Regions from separate parts of the Streptomyces sp. CRN 30 genome, predicted to be linked through region 1. Evidence: riboswitches for the same ligand, from Rfam matches in the RefSeq annotation. Region 1 holds a riboswitch; each other region holds the start of a gene.

What was found. A riboswitch is a leader RNA that binds a small molecule or an ion and turns the genes downstream of it on or off. The one in region 1 is predicted to bind cyclic di-AMP.
Positions count from the first base shown of each region.
Region 2: another riboswitch for cyclic di-AMP. It lies ahead of UW392_RS38965 (M23 family metallopeptidase); the one in region 1 lies ahead of UW392_RS56960 (LysM peptidoglycan-binding domain-containing M23 family metallopeptidase).
Region 3: another riboswitch for cyclic di-AMP. It lies ahead of UW392_RS21295 (LysM peptidoglycan-binding domain-containing protein); the one in region 1 lies ahead of UW392_RS56960 (LysM peptidoglycan-binding domain-containing M23 family metallopeptidase).
Region 4: another riboswitch for cyclic di-AMP. It lies ahead of UW392_RS05550 (M23 family metallopeptidase); the one in region 1 lies ahead of UW392_RS56960 (LysM peptidoglycan-binding domain-containing M23 family metallopeptidase).

Region 1 covers NZ_JAVRHI010000500.1:10,863-15,197, reverse strand. The annotation lists gene UW392_RS56970 (MBL fold metallo-hydrolase) at 1-722, opposite strand, end outside; gene UW392_RS56965 (SGNH/GDSL hydrolase family protein) at 841-1,665, opposite strand; gene UW392_RS56960 (LysM peptidoglycan-binding domain-containing M23 family metallopeptidase) at 1,818-2,594, opposite strand; cyclic di-AMP (ydaO/yuaA leader) riboswitch at 2,598-2,753, opposite strand; gene UW392_RS56955 (patatin-like phospholipase family protein) at 3,092-4,060, opposite strand; gene UW392_RS56950 (peroxidase family protein) at 4,073-4,335, opposite strand, start outside.
Region 2 covers NZ_JAVRHI010000368.1:8,448-12,782, forward strand. The annotation lists gene UW392_RS38960 (pitrilysin family protein) at 1-846, shown strand, start outside; cyclic di-AMP (ydaO/yuaA leader) riboswitch at 1,073-1,239, shown strand; gene UW392_RS38965 (M23 family metallopeptidase) at 1,252-2,028, shown strand; gene UW392_RS38970 (GntR family transcriptional regulator) at 2,449-3,141, shown strand; gene UW392_RS38975 (HPr family phosphocarrier protein) at 3,363-3,644, opposite strand; gene UW392_RS38980 (GNAT family N-acetyltransferase) at 3,788-4,335, shown strand, end outside.
Region 3 covers NZ_JAVRHI010000202.1:29,385-33,719, reverse strand. The annotation lists gene UW392_RS21310 (ATP-grasp domain-containing protein) at 1-178, shown strand, start outside; gene UW392_RS21305 (FAD-dependent oxidoreductase) at 272-1,477, shown strand; gene UW392_RS21300 (HAD family hydrolase) at 1,606-2,415, shown strand; gene UW392_RS21295 (LysM peptidoglycan-binding domain-containing protein) at 2,456-3,160, opposite strand; cyclic di-AMP (ydaO/yuaA leader) riboswitch at 3,166-3,362, opposite strand; gene UW392_RS21290 (polyprenyl synthetase family protein) at 4,031-4,335, shown strand, end outside.
Region 4 covers NZ_JAVRHI010000057.1:15,471-19,805, reverse strand. The annotation lists tRNA gene UW392_RS05560 (tRNA-Met) at 12-85, shown strand; gene UW392_RS05555 (PP2C family protein-serine/threonine phosphatase) at 265-1,467, shown strand; cyclic di-AMP (ydaO/yuaA leader) riboswitch at 1,722-1,882, shown strand; gene UW392_RS05550 (M23 family metallopeptidase) at 1,894-2,940, shown strand; gene UW392_RS05545 (PrsW family intramembrane metalloprotease) at 3,050-4,335, opposite strand, start outside.

The sequences.
Region 1 (4,335 bases):
GCGACCACCCACGAGGCCCAGAGAGTGTGCTGGGTGTTGCGCAGGGCCCGGCCGCAGAAGTGGCGGGCCGGGGTGGCCGTGAGGGTCAGACCGCCGACCTTCGTCTCCTCGTGCCAGTCCAGTTCCCGCAGCCGGTCGGCCGCGACGCCCCAGTGCTCCAGGTGGGCGCCGACGCCGAGCGGCACCGCGAACAGGGTGTCCGTGCCGGCCAGCGCCTTGATGGTCGGCATGTCCAGGTGGTCGTAGTGGTCGTGCGAGATGACGACGACGTCCACCGGGCCGAGGGCGGCCAGCGGCAGCGGCACCGGGTGCAGCCGCTTGGGACCGGCGAACGGGAACGGGGAGCAGCGCTCGCCCCACACCGGGTCGAAGAGGACCCGCTGCCCGTCCACCTCCACCAGCACGCTGGAGTGCCCGGCCCAGGTGATCCGCAGTCCCGTGGCCGGCGGGCGGGCCAGGTCGGCGACCGTGGTGGGGTGCACGGGGATCGTTCCGCCGGGGGACCGCCGGGCCCGCGCCCGGCGGTCGAGGTAGGTCTTGGCCAGCTCCGCCGACGATCCGGAGGGCATGGTGCGGGCGGTGCCTCCCGGGTTCTGGAAGACGCCGTTCGCGAAGTGCGGGGAATTGCGGATGCGCGCCATGCGCTCGCCGCTCGGGTCCGCGCCGAAGGCCGCGGGCCGCGGCGCGCGGAGCCCGGCATTCGGGATACGGAAACCGGCCACGGTACCTCCAGGTGGAGTAGGTCAGACCTCCATTATGGTCGGCCTGTGTGACAGCCGTCGCTTCCGGCCGTCACATCCGTACGCCCCGCACGCCACACGCGGCGCGCCGGCCTCGCCGTCAGGCCACCGCCGCGATCCGGGTCCTGATGTCGGCCGGCGACAGCGTCCCCTTGGCCGTGACGTGGTCGCCGGAGGACTCGCCGCGCAGCCGGCGGCCGATCCACGGCACCAGGTACTCCCGCGCCCAGTGCACGTCGTCCCGGCGGACCTCCAGCGTGCCGCGCGGCGGCAGTGGCGGCCAGGGCTGGTCCGGGTCGGCGGGCACCGGCAGGCCGAGGAGCTGCCCGGCGCGGAGCGCCACGCGCGTGTGCCCCTCGGGAGAGAGGTGCAGCCGGTCGTTGTCCCAGGCCCGGCGGTCCTGGACGCTGCGCAGCGACCACAGGTCGAGCACGGGGCAGCCGTAGCGGTCGGCAACGGCCCGCACGTGCCCGTTGTACGTCGCGATCTTGCCCCGCAGGTGCTTGAGGACCGGTATCCCGCGGGTGTCGAACCCGGTCGTCACCAGGACCGTCCCGGCCGTCGCGGTGAGCGCGGCGACCGCCCGCTCGAACCGCTCGGCCAGCTCGTCGGGGTCGGTGCCCGGCCGGATGATGTCGTTACCCCCCGCGCAGAACGACACCAGGTCGGGTGCGAGCTCGGCGGCCCGGGGTACCTGGTCCTCGACGATGCGGTCGAGCAGCCGGCCGCGCACGGCCAGGTTGGTGTAGGTGAAGTCGCCCTCCGGCCGCCGGTCGGCGAGGAGGACGGCGAAACGGTCGGCCCAGCCGACGAACGCCCCGTCCGGGCCGCGGTCGCCGACGCCCTCGGTGAAGCTGTCGCCCACCGCCACGTACGACCCGATGACTGCTCTCTCGTCGCTCTTCTCACTCTTCGAATCGTCCACGTCGGCCCATGATTCACCTCTGTTTGTGACCTACGCGACCGTAGGCAGGGGTTGACGGGCGGTGAGAAAAGCCACTCCTAAAGTGTTCACCAATTCCGGAATAAGCGCGGCCCGCCGCAGAAGCGGCGGGCCGTGCTCGCGGGGAGCGGAATTCAGACGGAGACGCCCTGCGAGCGCAGGTACGCGATCGGGTCGATGTCCGAGCCGTAATCCGGCGTGGTGCGGATCTCGAAGTGCAGGTGCGGTCCGGTCACGTTGCCGGTGGCGCCGGAGAGACCTATCTGCTGCCCGGCGGTCACGGAGTCACCGCTGGAGACGGAGAGCGCGGACAGGTGGGCGTACTGGGCGTAGTGGCCGTCGGCGAGCTGGATGACGACCTGGTTGCCGTACGCGCCGCCCCAGCCGGCGGAGACGACGGTGCCGGCGCCGACGGCCTTCAGCGAGGTGCCGGTCGGGACGACGAAGTCGGTGCCGGTGTGGTAGCCGCTGGACCACATGGAGCCGGACTGGTGGTACGGGGTGCCGACGGTGCCGCCGCTGACGGGCGAGACGAAGCCGGCGGAGGTGTCGTCCGTCGCGGCCGCCGCGGTCTTGGCGGAGGAGGCCGTCGCGTTCGTCGTGCCGGCCTTGTCGCCGCCGTCGAGGGTGAGCTTCAGACCGGGGCGGATCAGGGCCGGGTCGTCGCCGATGGCGTCGCGGTTGTCGGCGTAGAGCTGCTTCCAGCCGCCGTCGACGTCCTGGGCGTCGGCGATCTTCACCAGGGAGTCGCCGGCCACGACGGTGTACGTGTCCTGCTGCGCGTCGGCGGCGTGGGCGCCGGCGGCTCCGATCAGCGGCAGCGCGAGCGCGGCGCCGCCGGTTCCGGCGGCGGCGATGGTGCGGGCCAGGCGGCTGGTCCTGGTACGACGGTGCTTACCCTTCGCGGGCATGTCGAGTTCCCTCTCCGGCGCCTGCGAGGTGAGCTGTCGGGTTCGGGCTGGAGATGCCCGGCCGTGCCGTGGGCGCGGCTTGACCCCTAGCCGTCCCGGGAACCGGAACAGGCGGTCGTACCTGTGGGTCCCCCGCTCCTGCCGTGACGGGTGGTGAGTGGGTTCGGGCTCCGGGCGGCGGCAGGATTAGGCGTCCGTCCGGATCGGTGAGGAACGTAAGGGACCAGGACGCACAGGGACAAGCGTGGGTTGCGCGGGAAGGGTGTTCCGCTTGATCCACCGCGAGGAAGATCCGTCACCCTCCGTGCACCGCGGCCGGGCCGCCGGGGGTGAACGCCCATGACAGGGCCCTGTTTTGCATGGGCATGAAAAGGGGCACAACGTCACGGATCTCGCATATCTATGACGCTGCTCACGTGCCCCGATCCGTCGGGCACGGGATCGGGGCACGTCAGGGCATACCGTTCTATTCGGACCGCGCTAGCCGGCCGGCACCGTCACGACCGCCTGCGCCGTACGAACTCGCTCGCGGCCTGGCGCCCCTCCTCGACCAGCGCCTCCCTTGCCTCCTCGCCGATGCCGAAGTCGGTGATGCCGACGTTCTGACAGGCCACGGCGAACGTCCGGTCCCGGACCCCCGGCCGCTCCAGGCTCGTCTGGTCCCGGCCCACCAGGGCCGTCGCCACCACCTGTTGCAGCAGGCGCAGCACCGGGGACATCACCACGGCCGCGGCCGGGAAGAGCTGTGCGATCCCGGCGGGCAGCTCGGGCAGGATGCGCACGCCGATCGTGTCCCACCGGGCGGGTTTTCCGTCGGTGCGGTCCCAGGTGTCCACGGCGAAGTTGGACAGGATGCCCCCGTCCACGATCACCGACTGCTCGCCGGTCGCGCGGTGGGTCAGGGTGCACGGCCGGAAGTAGAACGGGATCGACAGCGAGCAGCGGACCGCGTCGGCGACCTTCTGCTCGTCGGGGTCGAGGTCGTAGAGCCAGTAGTCCCAGGGGAGCCTGAGCAGCCGTCCGTGGGTCACATCCGTGGCCATCACGACCAGTTTGTACCGTTTGTTCTCCGGCAGGTCGCTGTCGCCCTCCGGGTCGTCGTAGCGGAGCTGGCCGAAGGTGGTGACGCCGAGGTCGCCCAGTTCCCGCTCCAGCCAGTCGCGGATCCAGTCGCCCCGGTAGGCGCCGCGCCCGCCGAGGAGGGAGATGCCCTCGCTCAGCAGCGGCAGGCCGGGCGGCCCGCGGTCGGGGATGCGGGTCAGGTCCAGGCGGTTCATGATGTCGCGCAGTTCCTTGGGTCCCACCCCGGCGGCCACCAGGGCCGCGGCGATGGCGCCCACGGACGTACCGGCGACCCGGGGAAAGGCGTAGCCCTCCTCCAGCAGGCCGATGACGGCGCCCGCGGCACCCAGGCCGCGTACTCCGCCGCCCTCCAGGACGAGGTCCGCCTTGAGGTCGGTCGCCATCACACTCACCTCCTACGGTTTCCCTGCCACGTTCCACGGCCAGAACGCGTTCTCCACCCCGGACAGGGCCGTGCGCAGCTCCGGGTGGTGCCGCAGCAGCACGCTCACCATGGTGTTGTCGTCGATCCAGCGCAGCCCGGCCTTCGAGTACACCTGGGGGGTGTAGTACTTCGTGAAGAACCGGTCGCTGTTGAGGCGGCGGGACGCCATCAGGATGAAGATGCGGAACGCCGTGTCGCTGAAAGCGAATCCGGCGGGGAGCTTCTCCGCGAAGA
Region 2 (4,335 bases), on a different contig from region 1:
CAGGGCACCGAGGACACCGTCGCGGCCATCGACTCGGCGGCCGTGCGCGCCTTCTACGAGAAGCACGTCCGCCCGGCCACGGCCACCGCGGTCGTCGTCGGCGACCTCACCGACGTGGACCTCGACGGGCTGCTCGGCGACACCCTGGGCGCCTGGACCGGCTCCTCGGCCGAGCCGCGGCCCGTGGAGCCGGTGACCGCCGACGACACCGGCCGCGTCGTCATCGTGGACCGCCCCGGCGCCGTCCAGACGCAGCTGCTCATCGGCCGCGTCGGCCCGGACCGGCACGACCGGGTGTGGCCCGCCCAGGTGCTCGGCACCTACTGCCTCGGCGGCACCCTCACCTCGCGCCTCGACCGCGTGCTGCGCGAGGAGAAGGGTTACACCTACGGTGTGCGGGCGTTCGGCCAGGTGCTGCGCTCCGCGCCCGACGGCACCGGGGCCTCGCTGCTCGCCATCAGCGGTTCCGTCGACACGCCCAACACCGGTCCCGCGCTGGCGGACCTGTGGACCGTGCTGCGCACCCTCGCCGAGGGCGGCCTGACGGACGCCGAGCGCGACGTCGCGGTGCAGAACCTCGTCGGGGTCGCGCCCCTGAAGTACGAGACGGCGGCGGCCGTCGCGGGCACGCTGGCCGACCAGGTCGAGCAGCACCTGCCCGACGACTACCAGGCGACGCTGTACCGGCAGTTGGCCGAGACGGGCACGGTGGAGGCCACCGCCGCCGCCGTGAACGCCTTCCCCGGGGACCGGCTGGTGACCGTCCTGGTCGGCGACGCGGCACAGATCGAGGAGCCCGTGGGCGCCCTCGGCATCGGCGAAGTGACCGTCGTCCGGGCGGAGTAGGGGCCGGGCGGGGCCGGGCGGACGGAAGCCGCCGGCCTGGCGCCGACAGCGGGACCCTGGTGGCTGAAGAACCACCAGGGTCCCGCTTTGCCCGTATTGGGGCCGAGTTGGGCTGTCTGCCCTGTGGCGTACGCTACAAAACCTGTCTTTCGTTTGTTGTTCGAAAGACGGGACCCTTAGCGTCGGTCCGGCTGTTCGTCAGGCACCATGCCGCACCCGCGGCGCCGGACAGTCATCGCCGAGTCCCCGCATGGCGCGAGCCAGGGGAGCCGGGGACCCAACCGAAGTCCCCTGGGGTGAATCGGGCGCTCTCCACCTGGTGGAGGGAGCTCGTAGGAGACCTTCCTGCTCCGAACCCGTCAGCTAACCCGGTAGGCGAGAGGGAAGGAAAGGACCAGCCACTTCATGGCGTTCAGCTGCGCCACCGGGAAGCACCGTCGTCCCAGCCGGGTGAAGCAGGCCACCACGCGCACCGTGGGTGTCGCCGCGCTCACCACCACCGGCGTCATCGGGACCCTGGCCTCTCCCGCGCTCGCCGCGGACCCCTCCGCCGAGCAGACCGGCCTCACCCTGGCCCTCAGCATCGGCGACTCGATGGCCGAGCAGGTCGGCGCCCAGGCCGCCGCCCAGCGGCAGGCAGCCGAGGCGGCCGCCGCGCAGAAGCGGGCCCGCGAGGAGGCCGAGGCGCTGGCGGTGCAGCTCGCCTCGGTGAAGGCCGAGGAGGACCGCGAGGCCGAGGAGCGCGCCGCCCGCGAGGCCGAGCGCAAGCGTCTGAGCACCTATGTCTCCCCGATCGCCGGCTCGTACGTCTCGACCGGCTACAAGAGCGGTGGCGCCGTCTGGTCCTCCGGCAGCCACACCGGCGTCGACTTCCACGCCGCCTCCGGCACGGCCGTCCAGGCGGTCGGCTCCGGCACCGTCGTGGAGGCGGGCTGGGGCGGCTCGTACGGCTACCAGATCGTGCTCCGGATGAACGACGGCACGTACACCCAGTACGGCCACCTGTCGTCCATCGGTGTGTCCGTCGGCCAGGCGGTCGTCCCGGGCCAGCAGATCGCCGTCTCCGGGGCGACCGGCAACGTCACCGGTGCGCACCTGCACTTCGAGGTCCGTACGACGGCCGAGTACGGCACCGACATCGACCCCGTCGCCTATCTGCGCGCGCACGGCGTGAACGTCTGACCCCCTGAGACGTTCATCCTGCGGCGACAGTCCCTCAGGCGACGACCCATGGGGCGGCGCCCCCTGGACCGGAGAGCGAGCCCCCGGCGGCGGACACCCCGCCCCGCGCCCGAAGGCCCAGAAGCCCCAGGAAGCCCCGGCTCTCCCCCGAGCCGGGGCTTTCGCCGTCCGCGGTGGCGCGCTCCGTGGTGACGCGCCCTGTGGTGAGGCGTTCCGTGGTGAGGCGTTCCGTGGTGAGGGGTCAGTGCGCCGCGTCCGTTGCGGCATGTCGTGATGACATGTCCGTTGTGACACGTCCGCTGTCCAAAAAATATCCATGGATTCCGGCCCGGCGTCGGAAATTCCGGTGCCCTGCAATAGAGTCGCGGGAACACGCGTCAATCGGCGGCGCATCACGGGTATTAAGGCGGAGGTCCGGTCATGCGTATTCCGGCGCACTCGGTATGCACGGCGATCCGTGATGACATCGTCGCGGGGGTCCACGAGCGCGGCAGCAGACTCACCGAGGAAGTGCTGGCCCGCCGCTACGGCGTCTCGCGCGTCCCCGTGCGCGAGGCCCTGCGCACCCTGGAGGCGGAGGGCTTCGTGGTCACCCGCCGGCACGCGGGCGCGTGTGTCGCGGAGCCGACCGAGCAGGAGGCCGCCGACGTGCTGGAGATGCGCACGCTGCTGGAGCCGCTGGGCGCCGCACGGGCCGCCCAGCGCCGCACCGAGGCACACCTCAAGGTGCTGCGCGGCCTGGTCAGACTGGGGCAGGAGCGGGCGCGCCGGGGCCACAGCGAGGACCTGCGCTCCTTGGGCGGCTGGTTCCACGAGACGCTCGCCCAGGCGTCCGGCAGCCCCGCGCTGACCTCGACCCTCGCCCAGTTGCGGCACAAGATCGCCTGGATGTACACGGTGGAGGCGCCCGCCGATCCGGTGCGGTCCTGGGCCGAGCACGGCGGCATCGTCGACGCCGTCGCGCGCGGGGACGGCGACCGGGCGCGGGCGATCACGGCCCTGCACCAGGAGCGGGCGGCCGACACGCACCGGCTGCGCTTCCCCCACGGGGACCGCGCCGACCGTGTGAGGACTTCGCAACACCACGTAAACATGTCGAGCGCGCGGCATTAACACGGAAGCCGTATACAAAGTGCAGTGTAATTTCCGGGGGGCTTTTTCCGCTGCCTGCGCAGAGGATATAGAGCTGCGCGCGGAGAGGAATTGCACCGTCGGCCAGCGGCGGAATGCGCCACCCGCCGGAAGGTAATGTGAAGGGCCCGCCCGGCGAATCGGACGAGCCCTTCACGTATGCGTATGCGTCGGTGACGGCTACGGCGTCACCCCGGCGCGGCTCAGACGGTCTCGGGGAGCTCGTCGAGCCCCTCGGAGACCAGCTTGGCCAGCCGGTCCAGCGCGGCGTCCGCGCCCTCGGCGTCGGAGGCGAGGACGACCTCCTCGCCGCCCTTGGCGCCGAGGCCGAGGACCGCCAGCATGGAGGCCGCGTTGACGGGGTTGCCGCCGGCCTTGGCGATCGTCACGGGGACTCCGGAGGCCGTGGCGGCCCGGACGAAGAGGGAGGCGGGACGGGCGTGGAGGCCCTCGGCCCAGCCGACGTTGACGCGGCGCTCAGCCATGTGTTGATGCCCTTCGGTGTTGCGGTGTCTTTGACCCATCGACGAAGCGGTCCCGGACGCGGCCCACGGCCTGACCCCGATCCGGTTCCGGTCCCCAGGCTGCCTCGCCCCGCTGTCGGGGGCGAGCCGTACGCTGGGGAACCATGCAGACCTCGCCGGACCGGCACGAGTACCCCGCTCACTGGGAGGCCGACGTGGTGCTGCGCGACGGCGGCACCGCGCGCGTCAGGCCCATCACCGTCGATGACGCCGAGCGTCTCGTCAGCTTCTACGAGCAGGTCTCGGACGAGTCGAAGTACTACCGCTTCTTCGCGCCGTACCCACGCCTGTCCGCCAAGGACGTGCACCGCTTCACCCACCACGACTTCGTTGACCGGGTGGGACTCGCCGCCACGGTGGGCGGCGAGTTCATCGCCACCGTACGCTACGACCGCGTCGACGCCGACGGCCTGCCGTCCTCCGCGCCCGCCGACGAGGCGGAGGTGGCCTTCCTGGTGCAGGACGCCCACCAGGGCAGGGGCGTCGCCTCGGCCCTCCTGGAGCACATCGGCGCGGTCGCCCGGGAGCGGGGGGTCCGCCGTTTCTCCGCCGAGGTGCTGCCCGCCAACACCAAGATGATCAAGGTGTTCACGGACGCCGGGTACCAGCAGAAGCGCAGCTTCGAGGACGGCGTCGTCCGCCTCGAGTTCGG
Region 3 (4,335 bases), on a different contig from region 1:
CGGCTACACGACACCGCACGCTCCGGCCCGCGCCAGCGGTACCGAGCCGGCCTGGTTCGCGCGGGACGACCTGTGGCCGGCTCTCACGATGCTCGCCCGCCTCGTACGGCCGGGCGTGAAGCACCTGTACCAGCTGTGGCGGGCGCAGCGCCGTGGCTCGGGCGCCGCCGCCCAGTAGGCCATGAAGCAGGTGCCGTGAAGCAGGTGCCAGAAGCAGGCCACGAAGCAGGTACATCGCGCATTCGTCGCGTTACGTTCCGGGAGGGACTTCGTGATTCATCCGGTTGCAGTGATCGGCGCCGGGCCGTTCGGCCTGTCCACCGCCGCCCACCTGCGGGGGCGTGGCATTCCGACACGCGTCTTCGGTGAACCCATGGTGAGCTGGCGGGAGAACATGCCCGCCGGGATGCTCCTCAAATCGACACCGGCCGCCTCGGCCATCGACGCGCCGCAGGGCGGTCACACCCTCACCGACTACTGCGACGCGGCGGGCACACCGCGGCTGGCGCGGGACGAGGACGTCATCCCCGTGGAGACGTTCATCGACTACGGGTCGTGGTTCCAGCAGCGGCTGGTGCCCGACCTGGAGCGGGTGCGGGTCGTGTCCGTGGACCGGCGCGCGGACGGGAAGGGGTTCGAACTCAAGCTGGACTCCGGGGAGTCGTTCACCGCGCGGGCTGTCGTGGTGGCGACCGGCCTGTCCGGCCTCGCCCACCTCCCGCCCGAGCTCGCGGGCGCCGCCCCCGACGGGCCCACTCCCACCGGACCCCTCTCGCACAGTTCGCACCACCACGACCTCGACCGGTTCGCGGGCAAGGACCTGCTCGTGGTCGGCGCCGGGCAGTCCGCGCTGGAGACGGCGGTGCTGGCGGCGGAGGCCGGAGCGCGGGTACGGGTGGTCGCGCGCGGGCGCGGCAAGGTGGCCTTCGGTGATCCGCCGTGGCGGCAGCCGAGGCTCCGGCCCGAGTCGCCGTTCGGCCGGGCCTGGTCCCTCTGGGCGCTCAGCTACTACCCGCACCCCTACCGCCGGCTGCCCGCCGGCGCCCGCCACCTCCTCGTGCGCCGGGTGCTCGGGCCGCTCGGCGCCTGGTGGCTGCGGGACCGGTTCGAGGGCACGGTGCAGGTACGGGAGGTGCAGCGGATCGTGCGCGCGGGCGGCATCGACGGGCGCCCGACGCTGGTGGTGCGCACCCACGAGGGGCGCATGGAGGAACTGTCGGCCGACCACGTGATCGCGGCCACGGGCTACCGGGTGGACCTGGCGGCGATGGACTTCATCGGCCACGAGTTGCGTACGGAGCTGGCGGTGAGCCGGGGAGCACCGCGGCTCGGGGCCGGATATCGCTCGTCGGTGCCCGGGCTGTACTTCACGGGGCTGCCCGCGGCGGCCTCGTACGGGCCGGTGATGCGGTTCGTGTGCGGCACGGAGTTCGCCTCGCGGCGGCTGGTCAGGCACCTGGCGGCCGCCCACCGGTGAGCGGTGGGACGCGGTGCGTGCCACCGTGAACCGCGCTGTCCGGGGGCGGGAGTTCACGGTGCCGCAAGGGGGTACGTCGTCCGGTTAGCGCCGGACGGATGAGCCCTGCCGGTCCGTATTCTCTGATCATGACGCCGCGCACCGTGTACGCCCTCATCGCCACTGACCTGGACGGAACGCTGCTCCGCGGCGACCACACGCTCTCCGCCAGGTCCCGCTCCGCTCTCGCGAGAGCTGCGGCCGCCGGTGCGCGGCACCTGGTCGCGACGGGACGGCCCGCCCCACTCGTACGCCCCCTGCTGCGGGAGCTCGGCAGCAGGGGGCTTGCGGTGTGCGGGCAGGGCGCGCAGCTGTACGACGCCGGCGCGGATCGGCTGATCTGGTCCGTGACCCTGGACAGGGAACTCGCGGAGACCGCGCTGGAGAAGATCGAGGCCGAGGTCGGGGAGGTGTACGCGGCCGTCGACCAGGACGGGGCGGAGGGGAGCACCCTCATCGAGCCGGGTTACCTGATGCCGCAGCCGATGCTTCCCGCCGTACCGGTGCGGCGGCGCGAGGAACTGTGGGGCGCGCCCATCAGCAAGGTGCTGCTGCGTCACCCCACGCTGAGCGACGACGAGTTGACGGCGGCGGCCCGCCGAGTGGTCGGCTCGCTGGCGACGGTCACCATGTCGGGGCCCGGGACCGTCGAACTTCAGCCATGTGGCGTCACGAAGGCGACGGGCCTGGACAGGGCCGCCCGGCGGCTCGGGGTGAGCCCGGCGGACACCGTCGCCTTCGGTGACATGCCGAACGACATCCCCATGTTCGGCTGGGCCGCACGCGGGGTGGCCATGGGCAACGCCCACCCGGAACTCAAGGCCGTCGCCGACGAGGTGACCCTGTCGAACGAGGAGGACGGGGTCGCCGTGGTGCTGGAGCGGCTGTTTCCGGGGTGAGCGTTGCCGTGGCCGGGTGTGGCCACGCCGGGGAGCCGGGTCAGTACGGACCGAAGACGTTGTCGATCGAGCCGTACCGCGCGGCGGCGTAGTTGCACGCCGCCACGATGTTCGAGACCGGGTCGTACGGGTCGTACACCGTGCCGGAGACGTGGTACGCGGCGAACGTCGGGTCGATGACCTGGAGCAGGCCCTTGGACGGGGTGCCCGCCGCGGCGTTCGAGTCCCAGTTGTTGATGGCCTGCGGGTTGCCGGACGACTCGCGCATGACGTTGCGGTGGATGCCGTCGTACGTTCCCGGTATGCCGTTCTGCCCCATGACGTCCAGGGCCTCACGGATCCAGCCGTCGAGGTTGTCGGCGTAGGTCGTGACGGAGGCGGGGGTGACCGCGGTCGCCGTGTCCGTGCCGGACTCCCCGGCCGCACCGACCGTGAGTTCCAGACCCGGGCGGATGAGTTGCGGGTCGTCACCGACGACCGCGCGGTTGTCCTCGTACAGCTGTCGCCAGCCGCCGTCGACGGCGTGCTCGTCCGCGATCCCGGTGAGCGTGTCGCCCGCGAGCACGGTGTACGTCGGGGCGGCGGCCTGGGGTGCGGTCCGGACCTGGGCCGGCTGTGCGGCACTGGCGCTCGTCGCGCCCATGAGCGGAAGGGCGAGGGCGGCCGCACCGGTTCCGGCGACGGCGAGGACACCTCGGGCGAGCGGGCTGGTTCTGGGGCGGCGGTGCTTGCCTCGTGCGGGCATGGCGCGTTTCCTCTCCGGCGCCTGCGAGGTGAGCTGTCGGGTTCGGGCGGAAAGGTGCCCGGCCGTGCACGGCCCGCACGACGCATGACGAGCGGCGAGTGGTGTGCGCGGCTTCACCCCGAGCCGGTCCGGACCTACTGACCGGCGGCTTGCCTGGGTCCCCCGCTCCTGCCCTGCGTGAGTGAGTCGGTCAAAGGGGTCGCGGGCGGCGGCAGGATTCGGCGTTCCGCCCGGATGGACGTGAACGTATGCGAGAGCACACAGGTGAAACAAGGGTGGATGGGTGACGTGAGTCTCTCTGGTGACGTGCTGGCGGGGCTAAAGGAGATCGAAATGCCCGGTCGGTCGACTCCAACTTTCCTTCTGCAAAGGCAAAGTGCTCGCGCTTCGAAGGTGTGGTCACAAAGGCCCCCGTGTGACTCGACTCACGGGCTGGAAGGATCATGGGGGAAGGGTGTCCGTGCGGAGCGGCGACTGGGGGTGGCGTAAAGGTGGCAGGGAGTCACGGGGCGGTGACGGGAGGCTGCGCCCGTGACACATGGTCCGCACCGGGTATGCGGAGCGGGCGCGGAGCGGATGCGCCGGGTGTCGGGGATGATCACTCGGGGGCCGTGAGGAGAGCCGCCGGTGGAGCCGTGTGGGTCGAGGCATGTCCGTACGTATCAGCTGATCAAGAACATGACCGGTGTGTGCCGATGCCGCCCGGGGTGGACCGGTGGGCGCTCGTGGTGATCGAAAGGTGACCGGATACGCTGACTCGGGTGATGGCAGCGACAGATCGACAAACTATGTCATCGACCTTGAGACCGTGACCGTCCGTGTGACCGACCGTATGACCGTCAGCAGACGTCAGCAGACAGGAGACCTCTCGTGACCGTCGTCGAGCCGTTCGGGCTGAGCGTGCGGGACCAGGCTCTGGAAGCCGATGTCCAGGCCGGATTGACGGCCGTCGAGGAAGGTTTGTTCGAGGCCACGAAGAGCGAGGTCCCCTTCATCCAGGAGGCCGCGCAGCACCTGCTGAAGGCGGGCGGGAAGCGGTTCCGGCCGCTGCTGGTGATGCTCGCGGCGCAGTTCGGGGACCCGCACGCGCCGGGCATCGTGCCCTCCGCCGTGGTCGTCGAGCTGACGCACCTGGCCACGCTGTACCACGACGACGTGATGGACGAGGCGGACGT
Region 4 (4,335 bases), on a different contig from region 1:
AGACACAACGACGCGGGGTGGAGCAGCTCGGTAGCTCGCTGGGCTCATAACCCAGAGGTCGCAGGTTCAAATCCTGTCCCCGCTACTGAAGGCCGGAGGCCGGAATCCGACAGGGTTCCGGCCTCCGGTGCGTTTCCCCGCAGGCTCCCACGCGCCCGCGTTCATCCGTACGGCCCTCTGCGCTCGCCGCCCGCCCCCGCTCCGGGAACCCTGGACTGGCGGGACGGGAAGCGGCGGCGGGTACAGGTTGGCGGGAGGCGAGACGTGCGGCCTGGTGACGTGGGCGAGGGACCGTACGCCAGGGCCGGCGGCCGGCTGCCCGGCGATCCGGTGCCCGACCCCGGCCTCGGCGACGACGGCTCCGGAGCGACCCGGCTCCCGGGGCGCGCGGAAGGACGGCGGTTCACCTCCGCCCACACCCTCGTGCGCCTGCTCCCCCTGCTCCTCGTCGTCGTCGCCGTCGTCTACGACCTCCTCACCCCGCGCTACTTCACCGCGGGCCCCCTCTACACCGCCGCTCCGCTGCTCGCCGCGCCGCTCTACTCCCGGCGCGGCACCCTGTTCACCGGCATCGCCGTCGTCGGCGCGGTCATCGGCCTCCAGCTCTCCAAGGGCGTCGCCCACTACATCGACTCGATCACCGAGCTGGTGACCATAGCGACCGTCGCCGCGCTCGCCGTCCTCGTCAACGGCTTCGTCCGCCGCACCGACGAGCGGCTCGCCACCGCCCGCGAGATCGCCGAGGCGGCCCAGCGCGCCGTCCTGCCCCAGCCCGTCGAACGGCTCGGCGGCTTCGAGATCGCCGCCTGCTACGAGGCGGCCCAGGCCGACGCCTTCATCGGCGGCGACCTCTACGCGGTGCAGGACAGCCCGCGCGGCATCCGCCTGATCGTCGGGGACGTACGCGGCAAGGGGATGGGCGCGGTGGCCGCCGTCGCCGTCGTCATCGGGGCCTTCCGCGAGGCCGCCGAGCAGGAGGCGTCCCTGGAGGCGGTCGCCCAGCGGCTCGAACGGGCGCTGGCCCGCGAGGGCACCCGCCGCGAGGGACTCGACGCCTTCGAGGGGTTCACCACCGCCGTCCTCGTCGAACTCCCGCACGGCGACGGAGTCGTCCGCGTCGTCAACCGCGGCCACCCGCCACCGCTGCTGCTCTACGCCGACGGCCGCCTGCGCATGCTCAGCGCCCGCGAGCCCGCGCTGCCGCTCGGCATGGGCGAACTGGGCGTCTGGCCGGACCGCGCCGAGGAGACCACTTTTCCCAGCGGTGCCACCCTGCTGCTCTACACCGACGGTCTCTCCGAGGCCCGCGACGCCGACGGCGAGTTCTACGACCCGTGCGTCCGGCTCACCGGCCGCAGCTTCCGGCACCCCGAGGCGCTCCTCGACGTCCTCGCCGCGGACGTGCGCCGGCACTCCGGGGGCGGCATGGCGGACGACATGGCGCTGCTCGCCGTACGCCGTCCCTGACCGTTGTCACCGGGGGTGACGTGCCGAGCGCCCTCCGCATAACAACTGAGGCACGGTCAGCTTCAAGGGGTGGCGTAGATCGATTCCGTGGTGTGGCGGTACCGGGTCAACTCGCCCGGTTTTCGCCGGTCGTGCGGCCTTGGTTCCGGCGGGATCCCTTAATGATCAAGGGGAACGGCTTGGAATACGCACCTCGTGTCTATTAACGTTCGATAACGCAGCGCGGTCGTCCCAGCCGTCACAGAAGGCGGCTCCGTGCGCACGCGCCGAATCCCGTCAAAGGGAACCGGGGAACCACCACCTTGGGGTGAATCGCTCGTCCACGGCTGTGGAGACCACAGCCCGTATACGCGCGTAGGAGACCTTCCTGCTCCGAACCCGTCAGCTAACCCGGTAGGCGAGAAGGAAGGAAAGGAGTACGCCCACGTGGCGTCCAACCGGCCTGCCCCCGAGGCCCCGTTCCTGCCGGCCCAGCACGAGGGCGACACCTTCGGCTACGGCGGCTACCGCCCCGACGAGGGTCCCTTCGAGGAGTGGAACCCCACCGCCGAGTCCATCCGGCCCGTGCGCGGCAAGCACCGCGTCGCCAAGCAGCGCGGCGGACTCGCCCGCAGCTCCACCGTCCTCGGCGTCGGTGTCATAGCCGCCGTCGGCGCCGGCGGCATGGCCAGCGCGCAGACCGGCAAGCCGCCGGTCTCGATATCCATGCCCGACCTGCCGAACGTCGGCTCGCTCATCTCGGACGACGACGAGGCGGCCGCCGACGACACCGCCGTCGCCCCGCTCAGCTCCATCGCCGCCGTCGGCGCCGTCGCCTCCGACAGCGGTGAGGAGAGCGCGGACGCCGGCCAGGCACTGGTCGGGCGGATCATGGCGCAGGCCGAGCAGCAGCAGGACCAGGTCGACACCAAGGCCGCCGAGGAGGCCGCCGCGGCCGCCGAGAAGAAGGCCGCCGAAGCCGCCGCCGAGGCGGAGAAGAAGGCCGAGGCCAAGGCCGCCGCCGCCAAGAAGAAGGCGGAGGAGGAGGCCGCGAAGAAGGCCGAGGCCGAGCGGCTCGCCAAGCTCGCCGCGCAGTACGCCCTGCCGACCTCCTCGTACACGATCTCCTCGACCTTCGGGCAGGCCGGCGCGTACTGGTCCTCCGGCTACCACACCGGACTCGACTTCGCCGCCCCCACCGGCACCCTCATCAAGGCCGTCCACACCGGGACGATCACCGAGGCGGGCTGGGCCGGCTCCTACGGCTACCGCACGATCCTCACCCTCGACGACGGCACCGAGCTGTGGTTCTGCCACCAGTCCTCGATCAGCGTCAGCGTCGGCCAGCAGGTCAACACCGGCGACGTCATCGGCCGCGTCGGCGCCACCGGCAACGTCACCGGCGCCCACCTCCACCTGGAGGTCCACCCCGACGGCGCGGCCTCCGGCATCGACCCGATGGCCTGGCTGCAGAGCAAGGGCCTCAACCCGTAGGACCGTCCCGCCCCGAGAACCCCGGCGGTCCTGGCGACGACCCCCCGACGTCAGGGCTGCCGGTTCGGCGGGCCGTCGCCGTCCCGCGGTCGTCGCGGTCCGTGGCGGTTCACGGCCGGTACGGGTTGCAGGCGTACGGCTGGGGCACATACGGCTGGGGCACGTACGGCGGCGGGCGGTACGCCGCGGGCGGCGCGGCCGGCTGCCCGTACACGCCGTACACCGGCCAGGGCGGGACCGTCACCGGAACCGGCGGAGCCGTGGCCCGCGCCGCGTGGTCCAGCGCCGGACGCGCCACCTCGCGCCGGCTCCACAGCCGCTCCAGCAGCTCCCGCTCCCGTACGGCGAAGTCGGCGCCCACCCGGCCGCCCCGGGCCCGGTGCCGCAGCAACGCCAGCGACGTCGCGTACGCCTCGTACTCCGCCACCGCCCGCGCCGCCTCCTTCCCGGCGTACCGGCGGGCGTGGTCCCGGGCGACGCGCCGCGCCCGCATCGAGCCGAGCGCGTACGGCTCGGCCGGCGTCAGCCACCCCGCCACCGCGTAGACGGGCAGCTCGGTCCGTACGGTGACCAGCTCGCGCTGCCTGGTCCACACCGCGAGCCAGGTCAGCAGGCCGAACACCGGCACCATGAACACCGCGTACACCGCGAAGAAGCCGTACTCGCCGAAGGCCGACGAACCGTTCCACAGCGCGTGCGTGCCCATCGCCAGCAGCAGACCGGCGAAGGGCAGCAGCACGCGGCGGACGCGCCGGCCGGCCCCGCCGAGCACGGCGAGACCGAAGCCGAGGCCGGTGAGGACCGTGAAGAGCGGATGCGCGAACGGCGACATCACGATGCGCACGAAGAACGTCGCCGCGGTGACGGAGGCGATGCCCCGGCCGCCGGTGATCTGGTCGGTGCCGAAGGCGGTGCCGAGGTAGAGGATGTTCTCGGTGAACGCGAAGCCGGTGGCGGTGACCCCGGCTATGACCACGCCGTCGAGGAGCCCGGTGAAGTGCCGCCGCCGGAAGAGGAAGACCAGCAGGACCGCGGCGGCCTTCGCGGACTCCTCCACCACCGGCGCTATCACCGTGGCGCCCAGGGTGTCCGCGCCCGCCGGGTCCGCGGTGGCCGTCGCTATCCAGCGGGTCGCGAAACTGTTGGCGACGATGGCTATCAGCGCCGCCGCGCAGGCCCCCCAGGCGAACGAGAACACCAGGTGGCCCCAGGGTCCGGGCGCCACCCGGTCCAGCCAGCGGAACGCCGCCAGGAGCAGCGGCACCGGCAGGACCGCGAGACCGAGACCGACCAGGAAGCCCTCCGTGCCGGTCTGCTCGCGCACCAGGGCCAGGATGACCAGACCGGAGAGGGCGAGCAGGGTGATCAAAGCGCCGTACCGCACCCAGCGGCGCT